Regions from separate parts of the Oceanimonas sp. CAM02 genome, predicted to be linked through region 1. Evidence: predicted binding sites of a transcription regulator. Region 1 holds the regulator's gene; each other region holds the start of a gene.
The links. The regulator sigma-54, encoded in region 1, starts transcription at its own class of promoters, with help from an activator protein. The targets are predictions, from matches to a motif close to TGGCACNGTTTTNGCTT.
Positions count from the first base shown of each region.

Region 1 (3,589 bases):
CTTCAAGCACCCGCAGGGCGACGGTTTTACCGGACCCGGAACGACCACTCACAATCACCAGCTGCATATAGGCTCCTTCAGGCAGAAATCATGATTTGATAAAGCTCTTCGTCACTGCCGGCCTGACGCAGCTGCCGGCAAATCTGTTTGTTGCTGAGCTTTTCAGCAATTAAGGACAGCGTTTTCAGATGTTGTTTACATTCCTGCTCCGGCACCAGCAGCGCAAACACCAGACCAACCGGCTGATTGTCGATGGCATCAAATTCTACCGGTTCGGCAAAAGTCAGCAGTACCGCGGTCGCCTTGTTGTCATTGCCAATACGACCATGAGGTATGGCAATGCCATTACCGATGCCGGTAGTGCCCATCTTTTCACGGGCCAGCAAACAGTCAAAAAGCGGCTGGCTGCCGATATTCAAATGTTCGGCAGCCAGCTCGCTGATAATTTCCAGAGCACGCTTCTTGCTCGTGCAGGGAACTGCACTGCGCGTGCAGTCCCTGCTTAGTATGTCGGCGACTTCCATGGTTACTTTTGCTTGAGCTTCTCTTTGTGTTTGATGATCTGACGATCCAGCTTGTCAATGAGTCCGTCGATGGCGGCATACATATTTTCATGCTGGGCGTTGGCAAACAGCTCACCACCACTGACGTGCAGTTTGGCTTCGGCAATTTGCTGCATTTTTTCTACATTAAGGATGACGTGCACATTGGTAATGTGGTCGAAGTGGCGCTCCAGCCGGGTAAACTTGCTATTAACATAGTCACGCAGTGCATCTGTGATTTCTACATGGTGTCCGGTCAGGTTAATTTGCATAACGTCTTCCTTCTGTCGTTGCCTTTAAACCAGGCGTTTACGCTGATTGGAAGGGGGGATGGCCAGTGACTCCCTGTACTTGGCGATGGTACGCCTGGCCACCTTAATCCCCTGCTCGGCCAGCAACTGAGCAATCTTACTGTCACTCAGCGGCTTGGCCGGGTTTTCTGCTCCGACCAGCTTTTTGATCAGAGCACGAATTGCCGTGGATGAACATTCACCACCATCGTCGGTGCCCACATGACTGGAGAAGAAATACTTAAGCTCAAACACGCCCCGGGGCGAGTGCAGAAACTTTTGTGTGGTCACGCGTGAGATGGTGGACTCATGCATCTCTACTGCCTCGGCCACATGGTTCAGCACCATGGGCTTCATGGCCTCTTCTCCATACTCAAAGAATGCCTGTTGTTGTTCAACAATACAATTGGCAACCTTGAGCAGCGTCTCATTTCGGCTGTCGAGACTTTTAAGGAACCACTTGGCATCCTGCAGATGATTACGAATAAACTGGCCGTCTTCACTATTGCGGGGCTTGTCGGCAAGTGCGGCATAGGTCTGATTCAGGCGTACCTTGGGCATGGCCTCCGGGTTGAGTTCCACGACCCAGGCACCGTTGCGTTTGGTGACCACCACATCCGGAATAACATATTCGGAGCTGCCCTGAATAATGCTGCTGCCGGGGCGGGGTTCAAGCTGCTGGATCAGATTCAGAACTTCTCTCAGCTCGTCTTCTTTCAGCCTGGTCTTGCGCTGCAGAGTACGGTAGTCGCGGTTACCCAGCAGATCCATGTGCTGTTCCAGCAGCAACCGGGCTTCTGCCAGCCAGGGGGTGCTGGCGGGAAACTGGTCGAGCTGAATACACAGGCATTCCTGCACGCTGCGGGCAGCTACGCCGATGGGATCGAAATGCTGAATGCGTTTGAGCACGGCTTCTACTTCGTCGGCTTCAATGCCCAGCTCGTCGGCCGAGGCTGCAGCTAACAGTTCGTCAATATCGGCGGTGAGATAGCCTGCATCGTCCACGGCATCGATAATCGCAAGGGCAATGGCCTGATCGGTATCACTGAAGGGAGTCAGGTTCATTTGCCAGATCAGGTAATCCTGCAGCGTTTCGGTGGTTTCTCCCTGATAGACATTATCTTCCAGCCCTTCCGGCAGACCGGCACCACCACTGACCGGAGAGGCGGTATAAACTTCCTCCCAGCTGGTGTCCATGGGCAGCTCTTCAGAAAGCTGATTACGTTCCATGGCGCTGTCTGCGGCAATTTGCTCCTCGTTGCGATTATCCTCAACCCTGATACTGTCCGGCTCCTCCTGCTCCAGCAGCGGATTACTGTCCAGTGCCTGCTGAATTTCCTGCTGCAGCTCAAGGCTGGACAGCTGCAGCAGACGAATGGCCTGTTGCAGCTGAGGGGTCATGGTCAGTTGCTGGCCAAGGCGTAACTGAAGAGTCGGCTTCATGTATGCTAACGTCCTTCCATATCAACCGCGCGAAGCGGTGCCTTCAGAGGCTGAATTGTTCACCAAGATAGACTTTCTTGACCTGCTCATTGGCCAGGATTTCAGCTGGTGTGCCAGCAGCAATACGGTGCCCGTGGCTGACAATATAGGCCTTTTCACATACATCCAGCGTCTCACGCACATTGTGATCGGTGATCAGTACGCCCAGGCCTCGATCTTTCAGATGTAATATAATTTTCTTAATATCAAGCACAGAGATGGGATCAACGCCGGCAAAAGGTTCATCAAGCAGAATAAAGCGCGGATCTGCCGCCAGTGCCCGGGCAATTTCCACCCGCCGGCGTTCACCACCGGACAGACTCATACCGAGACTGTCACGAATATGGACAATATTGAACTCTTCCAGCAGCTGTTCCATTTTTTCGTTACGGCCGTCGGCGTTCAGATCCTTGCGGGTCTGCAGTACGGCCATCAGGTTATCGGCCACGCTCAGGCGGCGAAAAATGGACGCTTCCTGAGGCAGATAGCCAATGCCGGCGCGGGCCCGCACATGCATAGGCTCATGGCTGATGTCATTGTCGTCTATGGTGATGCTGCCTGCATCCCGCTGCACCAGGCCTACAATCATGTAAAAGGAAGTGGTTTTGCCGGCACCGTTGGGGCCGAGCAATCCCACTATCTGGCCCGTATTTACCGTCAGGCTGACATCTGCCACTACCTTGCGGCCTTTGTAGCTTTTCTGCAGCCCGCGTGCTTTAAGTCTGGCCATGTCAGTCGTTACTCTGGTTGTCGAAATTCTGCACCTGCTCCGGCAGAAAGATGGTGGTTACCCTGTCTTTGCCGCCCTGGCTCTCGGCTTCCATTTGTTCCTTGTCGATAAAGTAGCGGATACGGTAGCCGGTAACGATGTTATCGTCCTGCTTAAGCTCCGCCTCCCGGATCAGGGTGATGGTGCGGGCCGCCATGTCATAGTGAATTTCCCGTGCCTGTGCCTGTACCGGCTTGCCGTTATTGAGCACTTGCCGGTAAGTAGCCGGATTGCCCCTGGCGGTCATGGACTGCAGCCCCTGCTCATTGCGGATCACGACCAGTTCACTGGCACGCACATCTATGCTGCCCTGTTTCACCACTACATTATCGGTAAAGGTCACCTTGTTTTCGGCCAGCTCCACCAGCTGGCGGCCAGCGTCTATGGTAACCGGCTGACGATAGTCACTGTCTTTGGCCTGCACCTGACCCAGGCCCAGCAGGCCGCCAAGACTAAGGATTAAAGTAAGTTGCCCGGGTTTCATTCAGTAGTTCCACCGTTTGTTG
Region 1 is NZ_JAWJBK010000027.1:43,603-47,191, forward strand. Features, by position in the region: gene rapZ (RNase adapter RapZ) at 1-67, opposite strand, end outside; gene ptsN (PTS IIA-like nitrogen regulatory protein PtsN) at 78-524, opposite strand; gene hpf (ribosome hibernation promoting factor) at 527-814, opposite strand; gene R0I78_RS09075 (RNA polymerase factor sigma-54) at 839-2,275, opposite strand; gene lptB (LPS export ABC transporter ATP-binding protein) at 2,319-3,044, opposite strand; gene lptA (lipopolysaccharide transport periplasmic protein LptA) at 3,046-3,567, opposite strand; gene lptC (LPS export ABC transporter periplasmic protein LptC) at 3,536-3,589, opposite strand, start outside.

Region 2 (3,589 bases), on a different contig from region 1:
ATGGCCGGTGTTAAGCTAGAACCATCGTATTTTGCTGCATAAAGCATGCCATTGAACTGGCGGGCAGACAGCTAAATCTCATTCCGGAGGCTGAATAATGGCGGGTGTACTCGACTCGGTAAACCAGAGAACACAACTGGTGGGGCAAAACCGGCTGGAACTATTATTGTTCAGGCTTAACGGTCGCCAACGATTTGGCATCAACGTATTTAAGGTCAAGGAAGTGTTGCAATGCCCACGGCTCAGTGGCTTGCCTCAGCGTCATCCGGTTATTCGGGGTGTATCCAATGTTCGTGGCCAGACCATTTCCATTATTGACCTGAGCAAGGCCATGGGGGGGCGGCCGATAGAGCAAACCGAAGACAGCTTTGTCATTATCTCCGAGTACAACCGTTCGGTGCAGGGGTTTCTTGTCAGCTCGGTAGAGCGCATCATCAACGTCAACTGGGAGTCGATCTTGCCACCACCCAAAGGGGCCGGTCGCTTCAACTACATGACGGCCGTCACCGAAATAGACGGTGAGCTGGTGGAAATTCTCGATGTGGAAAAAATTCTTGATGAAATTTCTCCTGCCAGCACAGATGTTGACGCAGCGATTATTGAACGCTCAAAAGAAAATGCTGCCGAGCACAAGCCTGTTCTTATTGCAGATGATTCTTCCGTGGCCCGCCGTCAGGTAGTAAAGGCGGTTGAATCTCTGGGGCTTAAGTGTATTGTGACGGAAAATGGCCGGCAGGCGCTGAACAAGCTCAAAGAACTGGCTGCCAACGGTCCGATTCATGAGCAGTTATCATTGGTGATTTCCGATGTGGAAATGCCAGAAATGGATGGCTACACGCTTACCGCCGAGATTCGAAGCAATCCTGCGCTTAAGGGCTTGCATGTGATTCTGCATACTTCACTCAGTGGCGTATTTAACAAGGCGCTGGTTGAAAAGGTCGGAGCCGATAATTTTATCGCCAAGTTTCAGCCTGATGAGCTGGCCAGTGCAGTCAATGATGCACTCTAATTTTTGAAGGTGTAATAGCACGGATGAAAAATTTCACCGACGAGCAGTATTTGGCGTTTTGCCGGTTTCTTGAAAGCAACACCGGTATCGTCCTTGGAGCCAGCAAGCAATATCTTGTTAAAAGCCGGCTTTCACCGCTGATGTCTCGTTTTGGTATTGAATCCATGGGAGTGCTGATAGAGCGCTCCATGCAGCCTCGGGAGCGTGAACTGAAAACGGCCGTGGTTGATGCCATGACCACCAACGAAACACTTTGGTTCCGTGACAGCTACCCCTTTACTCAGCTGAGTGACCGTTTATTTCCGGAGTTGGCGAAACCCGGTAAATCACTGCGTGTCTGGTCTGCGGCCTGCTCATCGGGGCAGGAGCCTTATTCCATTGCCATGACGGCACAGGAGTACATGAGCCGGCGGCCGGGTGCCTTGCCGGGGCTGCAAATTATTGCCACTGATATTTCAGCCACCATGCTGGAACAGTGCAAACTGGGCATTTATGACAGCCTGTCTCTGGCCAGGGGCCTGTCTCCGGAGCGACGCAGCCGGTTCTTTACCGCGCTTGATAATGGCCGTATGCAGCTGCAGCCTGCCATTCGCAATATGGTCAGCTTTCGGCCCTACAACCTGCTCGACAGCTACAGTTCGCTGGGCAAGTTCGACATTATATTTTGCCGTAACGTACTGATTTACTTCTCTCCCGAGAATAAATCCAAGATCCTTAACCAGTTTGCCGGCTCTCTTAATCCGGGGGGCTATCTGCTGCTGGGTGCGTCTGAGTCACTTACCGGTCTTTCCGACAAGTTTGAAATGATCCGCTGCAGCCCCGGCATTATCTATCGCCTTAAATAATTTCACCTTGCCGTCCTTAAAGCACCTCAGTGTTAACTGAAGGTGCTTTTTATTTATGGCACGACTCTTGCTTTACTTTTTCCTGTGTGAGTACTTCAGATTCCGGTCACTATGACGCAGGAGGGTGGCGGTGACGATTTCTTTCGACAAGGCATTTGGCGTGCATCAGCATGCACTGGTGGCCCGCTCCGACAGAGCCGAGCTGCTGGCCAGCAACCTGGCCAATGCTGACACGCCCGGTTATAAGGCGAAAGACATGGACTTTCAGGCGGCACTGAGCAAGGCACAGGGTTCTCAGAATTTCTCCCTCAGCCGCACCAATAACCGTCACTTTGCCGTGGATCTGGCACCGCCGGGCACAGTGCAATACCGGGTGCCCAATCAGCCCGATACCGGCGACGGCAATACGGTGGATGTACAAACCGAGCGTACCAGTTATATGGAAAATGCCCTGCAATATCAGGCCTCGCTGGAGTTTCTTAACAGCAAGATATCCGGCCTGCTGAAAGCCATAAAAGGAGACTCGATGTGAGCCTTTTTAAAGTCTTTGATATTTCCGGCAGTGCCATGAGCGCTCAGTCGGTTCGTCTTAATACCACCGCCAGTAATCTGGCCAACGCCGACAGTGTCAGCTCCAGCATTGATGAAACCTACCGTGCCCGCAAACCGGTGTTTGCCGCTGATCTCGACCAGGCCCTGTCGGACCGTCAGGAAAGCGTCGGCGTCAAAATCATGGGCATAGTGGAAACCGACAAACCCCTGCAAAAAGAATTCAACCCGGATCATCCCATGGCTGATGCCGAAGGTTTCATTTTCAAGCCCAATGTGAACGTGGTGGAAGAAATGACCGATATGCTCAGCGCCTCACGCAACTACCAGACCAATGTGCAGGTGGCCGACGCCGCCAAGCAGATGCTGCAGCAGACCCTGCGGCTGGGCAAGGGGTAATCATTCATGCAGGTTAATCAAGACTATCTTAACGGCCTTAAGTGGCCCGGTGAGCAAAGTCCGGCGGATAAAGCGGCTGATAACAGCCGTGCCCAGCTGGAGCAGGAAGACTTTTTTGCTCTGCTGACCCAGCAGCTGGCTTATCAGGATCCGTTCAAGCCGGCGGATAACTCCCAGATGATCTCACAAATGACGTCTTTCACCACGGCTGACGGCATTAATAACATGAGTCAGCAGCTTTCCGGGCTGAGTGAGGTCATGACCTCCAGCCAGGCACTGCAGGCCTCCAGCCTGGTGGGGCAGAAGGTGCTGGTGCCCAGCTCCATGACCTACTGGGACAATAATGAACCGGTAGACGGCGTTGTGGTAGCGGGTTCAGGAGCCTCCAATGTGCTGATTCGCATCGAGAATGAAAAGGGCGAGCTGGTGCGCACCATACCGCTGGAAGGCGATCAGCGCGGCAACGTCAACTTCAGCTGGGACGGCATGAATGACGCCGGCGAGCCGGCGGCTACCGGCAAATACAACATCAAGGTCAGCGGCCTGATCGACGGCCAGCGTGAGGAGCTGAATGCGCTGGCTTTTGGCAAAGTGGACAGCGTGACCCTGGGCAGTGCCGACAGCCCCACTCTGGTCAACCTGGCGGGCCTGGGCGGCCTGCCGCTTAATCAAATTCTGGAAATAGCCAGCCGCAAGGCGGCGTAAGGAGTACTTATGTCTTTTAATATTGCACTCAGCGGCGTTAATGCGGCCCAGAAAGATCTGGACGTGACCGCCAATAACATTG
Region 2 is NZ_JAWJBK010000004.1:122,476-126,064, forward strand. Features, by position in the region: gene R0I78_RS00925 (chemotaxis protein CheV) at 98-1,009, shown strand; gene R0I78_RS00930 (CheR family methyltransferase) at 1,033-1,854, shown strand; gene flgB (flagellar basal body rod protein FlgB) at 1,985-2,386, shown strand; gene flgC (flagellar basal body rod protein FlgC) at 2,383-2,802, shown strand; gene R0I78_RS00945 (flagellar hook assembly protein FlgD) at 2,809-3,507, shown strand; gene flgE (flagellar hook protein FlgE) at 3,517-3,589, shown strand, end outside.
Region 2: a site for sigma-54 is predicted at 1,911-1,927, ahead of flgB (flagellar basal body rod protein FlgB). Genes of this name have one in related genera too.

Region 3 (3,589 bases), on a different contig from region 1:
GCCGGGCCCGCTGCATTGGCACCCTGCTGGGCTGCTCGGCGGGCCTGTTGTTTCAGCTGGTGCTGTATGACCATTACCACAACCTGTTGCTGCTGGGGTTGGCGTTCTGGATTTGCGCCATGGTGTTTGCCCGGCTGCATGCTAGGGAGGCCATGCCCGGCATCGGCTTTGCCGGCCTGACCACGGTGGGCATTCTGTTCGGCCAGTATGTCTCGCCGGAGCATGATCTGGTGTTCAGCGCCCTCTATCGCATGAGCTCAATGACGATCGCCATTCTGGTGACCCTGTGCTGCGTCTATCTGGTGCATAAACTGCTTAATCTGTTTCCGTCTACCCGGCATCAGGTTCTTTGAAATTTGTGCACAGCGAAGCAGCAGCGCGGTTGCACTCCGCCGACACGCTTCGAGCCCATCCATGGGGCGCTCGGCAAATGTCATCCATGACATTTGACGGTCGGCTTCGATAATCCCCGCTGCTGCTTCGGGCAATATCGGCGTGCCCTGCAAGCCGGAAGTAAAAACAAAAAAGCCCGGTTTCCCGGGCTTTTCACTTCCAGCTTTTCGCTTTCAGCTATTCAGTTAAACGGAGTAGTACAGGTCAAACTCCAGCGGGTGTACCGCCATATTGATGGTCTCGGTTTCCACGCGCTTGTGCTTGATGTAGGCATCGATGAACTCGTCGGAGAAGACGCCGCCGCGGGTCAGGAATTCGCGATCCTGATCCAGGTTGTCCAGGGCGTTGTCCAGCGAGGTGGCCACGGTCGGGATCTCGGCAGCTTCTTCGGCGGGCAGGTCGTACAGATCCTTGTCCATGGCATCGCCCGGGTGGATCTTGTTCTGAATACCGTCCAGGCCGGCCATCAGCAGAGCCGCGAAGCACAGGTAGGGGTTGGCGGCCGGATCCGGGAAGCGGGTCTCGATGCGACGGGCCTTGGGTGAGCCCACCAGCGGAATCCGAATGGACGCAGAGCGGTTGCGGGCGGAGTAGGCCAGCATCACCGGGGCTTCAAAGCCGGGCACCAGACGACGATAGGAGTTGGTGGCCGGGTTGGTGATGGCGTTCAGGGCGCGGGCGTGCTTGATAATGCCGCCGATATAGTACAGCGCCATTTCCGACAGGCCGCCGTACAGATCACCGGCAAACAGGTTTTCGCCGTTTTTGCCCAGAGACTGGTGCACATGCATGCCGGAGCCGTTATCACCTACCAGTGGCTTGGGCATAAAGGTGGCGGTCTTGTTAAAGGCGTGAGCCACGTTATGCACTACGTATTTGTAGATCTGAATTTCGTCGGCTTTTTTGGTCAGGGTGTTGAATTTGCAGGCAATTTCGTTCTGGCCGGCGGTAGCCACCTCGTGGTGGTGCGCTTCCACTACCAGACCCATTTCTTCCATTACCAGACACATGGCAGAGCGAATGTCGTGGGAAGAGTCGATGGGAGCTACCGGGAAATAACCGCCTTTTACGCCGGGGCGGTGGCCCTTGTTGCCTTCGGCATAATCACGGCCTGAGTTCCACTTGGCTTCGGAGTCGTCCACCTTGAAAAAGCTGCCGGCCATGTCGGTATGAAAACGCACGTCGTCGAACATGAAGAATTCCGGCTCCGGGCCAATCAGCACGGTATCGGCAATGCCGGTAGACACCAGATATTCCTCGGCGCGGCGGGCAATGGAGCGGGGATCACGGTCGTAGCCCTGCATGGTGGCAGGCTCGAGCACGTCACAGCGAATATTGAGGGTGGCATCTTCGGTGAAGGGGTCCATCACGGCAGTAGACGGATCCGGCATCAGCACCATGTCTGACTCGTGAATGGTCTTCCATGCGGTCATGGATGAGCCGTCAAACATCTTGCCTTCTTCAAAGAAGTCATCGTTTACCTGGCTTACCGGCAGGCTGATGTGCTGCTCTTTGCCTTTGATATCGGTAAAGCGCATATCGATGAATTTGACATCGTGTTCCTTGATCATGTCCATTACGGATTCAATTGACATGGGTTTCGACCTCCAAAAATTAACATCCAGGGTCTGATGAACAAATTCATCAGTTGTGATTTCTTAAGCCAGAACCGTGCCATCTTGCTAAGCTTTTGTAATTTAAGCATTAAATATTACGGTTCTGTATTCTTCATCTTTCGCATTGCACCAATTTGGTGCGTTAGTGAGTCTTTTTAGTGCGATCTTATCCGGCTGCGCCATTCTGGTGCAGCCAGACGTCTTTCATCTTGCTGCATAATACCATTCATGGAGAAAACAAGGATCGTTTCGGGTCTGCTTTGTCGGCACGTCAGCGCACCCCATGTATGAAAAATGAGAAAAGCGTATATTGAAGCGGCTAAAGCGTGTACAATTTGCAGCCCTTTTTTATTTGGGTCCGCTGCAGTTATTGGCGCCGGACACCTTCAGAGAGCGGCTGCACCGCCTGTGCCCGCCTCAAAATATGCGAGCGAAAGAACTTAATGTCAGCTGAAATCAATAATCTGAGAAACATTGCCATTATCGCGCACGTTGACCACGGTAAAACCACCCTGGTCGACAAGCTGCTGCAGCAGTCCGGCACCCTGGAAAGCCGTGGCGAAGCCGAAGAGCGCGTGATGGACTCCAACGATATCGAGCGCGAGCGCGGTATTACCATTCTGGCCAAAAACACCGCCATTCGCTGGACTTCTCCGGATGGTCAGGAATATCGCATCAATATCGTGGATACTCCCGGACACGCCGATTTTGGCGGCGAAGTAGAGCGGGTAATGTCCATGGTAGACTCTGTGCTGCTGCTGGTAGACGCGCAGGAAGGCCCCATGCCGCAAACCCGCTTTGTAACTCAAAAGGCGTTTGCTCAGGGTCTCAAGCCCATCGTTATCATTAACAAGGTAGACAAGCCCGGTGCCCGTCCTGACTGGGTAATGGATCAGGTATTTGATCTGTTCGACAACCTGGGTGCTACTGATGATCAGCTCGACTTTCAGGTAGTGTACGCCTCCGGCCTGAATGGCTGGGCTTCGCTCGACGCCGATGAGCGCACCGAAGACATGACCACCCTGTTCCAGACCATAGTGGATCAGGTGCCGGTACCCGACGCGGATCCGGAAGGCTCCCTGCAGATGCAGATCTCCCAGCTCGACTACTCCTCCTACGTGGGTGTTATCGGCGTGGGCCGCATCAAGCGCGGTACCGTCAAGGTCAACCAGCAGGTGACCGTGATCGGTGCCGATGGCAAAACCCGCAACGGTAAAGTGGGCCAGGTAATGGGTTATCTGGGCCTGCAGCGTCACGATGTGACCGAAGCCTCTGCCGGCGACATAGTGGCCATTACCGGTCTGGGTGAGCTGAAAATCTCCGATACCGTCTGTGCTGCCGGTGCGGTAGAAGCCCTGCCGCCGCTGTCGGTAGATGAGCCCACCGTGACCATGACCTTCCAGGTGAATACTTCACCTTTTGCCGGTCAGGACGGCAAGTTTGTGACGTCACGTAATATTCTGGAGCGTCTGACCCAGGAGCTGGTGCACAACGTGGCCCTGCGGGTAGAAGAAACCGGCGATCCCGACAAGTTCCGCGTGTCCGGCCGGGGTGAGCTGCATCTGGGCATTCTGATCGAG
Region 3 is NZ_JAWJBK010000005.1:881-4,469, reverse strand. Features, by position in the region: gene R0I78_RS01525 (DUF2955 domain-containing protein) at 1-353, shown strand, start outside; gene glnA (glutamate--ammonia ligase) at 579-1,982, opposite strand; gene typA (translational GTPase TypA) at 2,453-3,589, shown strand, end outside.
Region 3: a site for sigma-54 is predicted at 2,054-2,070, ahead of glnA (glutamate--ammonia ligase). Genes of this name have one in related genera too.